2 regions of the Pseudomonas sp. 4CAES_32.4 genome follow, and region 2 is predicted to be linked to the other one. Evidence: predicted binding sites of a transcription regulator. Region 2 holds the regulator's gene; the other holds the start of a gene.
What was found. Region 2 encodes sigma-54, which starts transcription at its own class of promoters, with help from an activator protein. Its sites were predicted from a motif close to ANTGGCATNNANNTTGCTNT; they were not measured.
Positions count from the first base shown of each region.

Region 1: a site for sigma-54 is predicted at 1,068-1,087, ahead of flhA (flagellar biosynthesis protein FlhA). Genes of this name have one in related genera too.

Region 1 covers NZ_CM176882.1:1,734,896-1,737,944, forward strand. Annotated here, with positions in the region: gene AC3Y64_RS07835 (hypothetical protein) at 1-92, shown strand, start outside; gene AC3Y64_RS07840 (DUF6124 family protein) at 159-515, opposite strand; gene flhA (flagellar biosynthesis protein FlhA) at 1,147-3,049, shown strand, end outside.
Region 2 covers NZ_CM176882.1:980,689-983,737, reverse strand. Annotated here, with positions in the region: gene lptA (lipopolysaccharide transport periplasmic protein LptA) at 1-485, shown strand, start outside; gene lptB (LPS export ABC transporter ATP-binding protein) at 485-1,210, shown strand; gene AC3Y64_RS04265 (RNA polymerase factor sigma-54) at 1,398-2,891, shown strand; gene hpf (ribosome hibernation-promoting factor, HPF/YfiA family) at 2,965-3,049, shown strand, end outside.

The sequences.
Region 1 (3,049 bases), 750 kb from region 2:
AAATGTTTCGCGGCACGCTTTACATGGTCGGGCGCGAACTTGAGTTTGGCGAGATTCCTGCGGAACGGCTGCTGAGGGCCGGGCAAGTCTGATCACCAAACGCAGAGGTTCACCGTTTGATCGTTCCCACGCAGAGCGTGGGAACGATCTGTAACTGACTAACTCGGCAACTTGAGATTATCCAGCGCCCGATTCACCGCCAACTCCCCGAGCATGATCAATTGCGCGATACCCAGCAGCGTTCGGCGCTGCGATGCGGGTATGAGGTTGGCGAAGTCATGGGCGATGGTTCGTGCTGAGGCGAGGGTTTCGCAGGCGTTGGCCAGCAACTCTTCGCTTTTGATATTCGCGACGGCGGCGTACATCGTGCTGGGTTTGCGCGGAGGCCGGGTGTTGCCGGGGCAGAGGTAATGATCGAGGGCGCGTTCGGCGGCGTCGTGGAGTTTTTTTGAGTCGATGGATTCGTAAGGTGAGGCGGGGTCGGTTTCGGGTGGGTTTGGTGTTGGTTTGATCATCGGTCGAGCCTCTAGAGTGGTGAAGCTGCCAACGTTCGCTGCTAACGAAGAGGGTGGCGGCTGTACGCGGGTTAGCAGACCAGGACTCTAGAACCCGGCGCACCGAAGTGCCCCACGCAAAGCCGCCATAACGGCAACGGACTTGTGCGTCTAGAGAAAAACCCGGGCTGCTAAACCCGATCACTGAACAATCAGCGACCGAACCACAATAGAACCCGCCCCCAAGGCGCACAAGCCGGCGGATTCTGGCTTGCCTGTAGGCAAAGGCGCAAGGATTTGTAGCCTGGAAGGCGTGTCTGCAGGTGTCTTTTAAACGCCCGAGTTTAAAAGGCGATGTGCGCTGACTTCATTGGCCCCTTCGCGAGCAAGCTCGCTCCCACATTTGGATTGCATTTCACTCTGACATCTTGGAATGCAATCTCCTGTAGGAGTGAGCCTGCTCGCGATAGCGGTCTGTCTGATGTAAATGCATTGAATCAATAATCCTTATCGCGAGCAGCCTCACTCCTACACGGGTCATGTTTTCTCTACCGATTTCATTACTCCGCAAAAGTTGGAAAGCTTCTTGCAATAGCCGCCGTGAGCCCGCTCTGGGCGTCAAAAGTTTGCTTTAAAGGAACGGGGAAAACCGGTGGATCGCTCTCAGTTATTCAACACTGCTCGCACAAACGTTGCCGACCTCAGTCGAGGCAATCTGGGCGTGCCGTTGTTGCTGCTGGTGATGCTGGCGATGATGATGTTGCCGGTGCCGCCGTTCCTGCTCGACGTGTTTTTCACTTTCAACATTGCCCTGTCGATCGTCGTCCTGCTGGTCTGCGTGTATGCGCTGCGGCCGCTGGATTTCGCCGTGTTCCCGACGATTTTGCTGGTCGCGACGTTGCTGCGGCTGGCGTTGAACGTGGCGTCGACGCGGGTGGTGATGCTCCACGGTCAGGACGGCCACGCCGCTGCCGGTAAGGTGATTCAGGCCTTCGGTGAAGTGGTGATCGGCGGTAACTACGTGGTCGGTATCGTGGTCTTCGCGATCCTGATGATCATCAACTTCGTCGTGGTAACCAAAGGTGCCGGGCGTATTTCCGAGGTGAGTGCGCGTTTCACCCTCGACGCGATGCCCGGCAAACAAATGGCGATCGACGCCGACCTCAACGCCGGTCTGATCGACCAGAACCAGGCCAAGTCACGCCGCCAGGAAGTCGCCCAAGAGGCTGAGTTCTACGGTTCGATGGACGGTGCCAGCAAATTCGTCCGTGGTGACGCCATCGCCGGCCTGCTGATTCTGTTCATCAACCTCATCGGCGGTATGGCTGTCGGTATCTTCCAGCACAACATGAGCTTCGGCGATGCCGGCAAGGTTTACGCCTTGCTGACCATCGGTGACGGTTTAGTGGCGCAATTGCCATCACTGTTGTTATCTACAGCTGCAGCGATCATGGTGACCCGTGCTTCCGGTTCGGAAGACATGGGCAAGCAGATCAACCGCCAGATGTTCGCCTCGCCGAAAGCGCTGGCCGTGGCCGCCGGTTTGATGGCGGTGATGGGCCTGGTGCCGGGCATGCCGCACTTCTCGTTCCTGAGCATGGCTGCGCTGGCCGCCGGTGGCGCCTACCTGTTCTGGAAGAAGCAGAACGTCGCCAAGGTCGTGGCGCTGGAAGAGGTCAAGCGTCAGCAGGATCTGCTGCCGTCGCCAGCTCGCGCCATGGAAACCAAGGAATTGGGTTGGGATGACGTGACGCCAATCGACATGATCGGTCTGGAAGTCGGCTACCGCCTGATCCCGCTGGTGGATCGCAATCAGGGTGGGCAATTGCTGGCGCGGATCAAGGGCGTGCGCAAGAAGCTCTCGCAAGATCTGGGCTTCCTGATGCCGACTGTGCACATTCGCGACAACCTCGATCTGGCACCAAGTGCCTATCGTCTGACGCTAATGGGCGTGATCCTCGCCGAAGCCGAGATCTACCCGGATCGCGAACTGGCGATCAATCCGGGCCAGGTCTACGGCACGCTCAACGGTATCAACGCCAAAGATCCGGCTTTCGGCCTGGAAGCGGTGTGGATCGAAATCAGCCAACGCGCCCAGGCACAATCCCTCGGTTACACCGTGGTCGATGCGAGCACCGTGGTTGCAACGCACTTGAACCAGATTCTGTACAAGCACTCCAGCGAGCTGATCGGCCACGAGGAAGTGCAGCAACTCATGCAATTGCTGGCCAAAAGCTCGCCGAAACTGGCGGAAGAGCTGGTGCCGGGTGTGGTCACGTTGTCGCAGTTGCTCAAAGTGCTGCAGGCGTTGCTCGCCGAACACGTGCCGGTGCGCGACATCCGCAGCATCGCCGAAGCCATCGCCAACAACGCCGCCAAGAGTCAAGATACCGCCGCGTTGGTGGCAGCGGTGCGCGTCGGCGTATCCCGCGCCATCGTCCAAAGCATTGTAGGCACTGAGTCTGAGCTGCCTGTGATCACCTTGGAACCAAGGTTGGAACAAATATTGCTCAATAGTCTGCAGAAGGCAGGACAAGGCTCGGAAGAGGGCGTTC
Region 2 (3,049 bases):
GCGCCTGGGCTCTGCCGAACGATCAAGAGCAGCCAATCCGCATTCAGGCCGACGATGCCCAGCTGGACGACAAAAACGGCGTTGCGACCTATAAAGGTGACGTGATCATTACCCAAGGCTCGATGAAGGTCACCGGCAACACCGTGACCATCACCCGTACCCCGACCGGTGATATCGACGTGGTGACTTCGGTCGGCAACCTCGCCTACTTCGAACAGCTGCAGACCGCTGGCGACACCAAGCCTGTACAGGGCTGGGGCGTGACGATTCAGTACCATGCCGCGCAAAACCGCGTCGTACTGATCGACAAGGCCAAGGTTGTCGACAAGGACAACAACACCACTCAGGGCGAGAAAATCGTCTATGACACGGTGAAGAAACTGGCCAGCGCCGGTCGCGCTACCGGCAGCAAAGTCACCGAAGCGCGTCCGCGTATCGACATGGTGATCCAGCCGAAGAAGAAAACCGACGAGAAAACCCAGTAATGGCAACTCTGAAAGCTCAGCACCTGGCCAAGGCCTACAAAAGCCGCCAGGTCGTGCGTGACGTCAGCCTGTCGATCGACAGCGGCCAGATCGTCGGCCTGCTCGGCCCCAATGGCGCCGGCAAGACCACGTGCTTCTACATGATCGTCGGCCTGGTGCAGGCCGATCAGGGCCGCGTCCTGATCGATGATCTGGACGTCAGCCATCAGCCAATGCACGGTCGTGCCAAGGCTGGTATCGGCTATCTGCCGCAAGAAGCGTCGATCTTCCGCAAACTGTCGGTGGCCGACAACATCATGGCGATCCTCGAGACCCGCCAGGAACTCGACAAGGCCGGTCGTCGCAAGGAGCTGGAAAGCCTGCTGCAGGAATTCCACATCAGCCACATCCGCGACAACCTCGGCATGAGCTTGTCCGGTGGTGAACGCCGCCGGGTGGAAATCGCTCGGGCATTGGCAACCGCCCCGAAATTCATCCTGCTCGACGAACCGTTCGCCGGTGTCGACCCGATCTCGGTCGGCGACATCAAGCAGATCATCCACCACCTCAAGGCCAAGGGTATCGGTGTTCTGATCACCGACCACAACGTCCGTGAAACGCTGGATATCTGCGAAACCGCTTACATCGTCAACGACGGTCAATTGATCGCCGAAGGTGATGCAGAAACCATCCTGGCCAACGATCTGGTCAAGGAAGTCTATCTGGGGCACGAGTTCCGCCTGTAAGCGCGACAGCATCCGGGTGATTCGCGAGGGTGCTGTATCGATGAAGCAGCTTTTTATACGCTTTAATTGTTACAGCGCTCTAGGCAAACACTTCAGTTTCAGGCATATAATTTGCTTAAGTTTGGCGCTCCGGCGCCCTGTAGTGGATGGCGCATAGCGCCGGCGAATAAGGTGTTAAGCCCCTGCCATGAAACCATCGCTAGTCTTGAGAATGGGCCAGCAGCTGACGATGACACCGCAGCTGCAACAGGCCATCCGTCTGCTCCAATTGTCGACCCTGGATCTGCAACAGGAAATCCAGGAGGCGCTGGAATCCAATCCGATGCTCGAACGCCAGGAAGAAGGCGACGACTTCGACAATTCCGATCCGATGGCCCACAACATCGAGCAGAAGCCCAACACCGAGATCCAGGAACCCTCCTATCAGGAAACGGCCCCGACGGTAGACAACCTCGAGGACGGCGAATGGAACGAACGCATTCCCAACGAACTTCCGGTCGACACGGCCTGGGAAGACGTCTACCAGACCAGCGCCAGCAGCCTGCCGAGCAACGATGATGACGAGTGGGACTTCACCACCCGTACCTCCGCTGGCGAAAGCCTGCAAAGTCATCTGCTGTGGCAATTGAACCTGGCCCCCATGTCCGACACCGATCGCCTGATCGCTGTGACCCTGATCGATTGCATCAACAATCAGGGCTACCTGGACGAAACCCTCGAAGAAATTCTCGAAGCGTTCGACCCGGAACTGGACATCGAGCTGGACGAAATCGAAGCCGTCCTGCACCGCATCCAGCAGTTCGAACCGGCCGGTATCGGCGCACGCAACCTCGGCGAATGCCTTCTGCTGCAATTGCGCCAGCTGTCGGCCAAGACCCCGTGGCTGGCGGAAGCCAAACGCCTGGTCAGCGACTACATCGACCTGCTTGGCAGCCGCGACTACAGCCAGTTGATGCGCCGCATGAAACTCAAGGAAGATGAACTGCGCCAGGTCATCGAACTGGTACAGACCCTCAATCCACGCCCAGGCTCGCAGATCGAATCGACCGAAGCCGAATACGTGGTGCCGGACGTTATCGTGCGCAAGGACAACGAGCGCTGGTTGGTCGAACTGAATCAGGAGTCGGTGCCCCGCCTGCGGGTCAACGCACAGTACGCCGGTTTCGTGCGCCGCGCCGACACCAGTGCCGACAACACCTTTATGCGCAATCAGTTGCAGGAAGCCCGCTGGTTCATCAAGAGCTTGCAGAGCCGCAACGAAACCCTGATGAAAGTTGCCACCCAGATCGTCGAGCATCAGCGCGGTTTTCTGGAGTACGGCGACGAAGCCATGAAGCCGCTGGTTCTGCATGACATCGCCGAAGCGGTGGGCATGCATGAATCGACGATTTCCCGTGTGACCACGCAGAAATTCATGCATACCCCGCGCGGTATTTATGAACTGAAATACTTTTTCTCCAGCCACGTCAGCACCTCCGAAGGCGGCGAATGCTCGTCCACGGCGATCCGCGCGATCATCAAAAAACTCGTTGCGGCGGAAAATCAGAAAAAGCCGTTGAGTGACAGCAAGATCGCTGGTTTACTGGAGGCACAAGGCATTCAGGTGGCTCGCCGCACCGTCGCCAAGTACCGCGAGTCCCTCGGGATCGCGCCTTCGAGCGAACGCAAGCGGTTGATGTAAGCCACGTTACAGCGTTCCAGTGGCAGGCTATCCAGCCTGCCGCTTTATGCACTGGCAACGAAGGAGAAGCTGTATGCAAGTCAACATCAGTGGACACCAACTGGAAGTGACCCAACCTCTGCGTTCCTACATCGAGGAAAAACTCCAACGACTGGAGC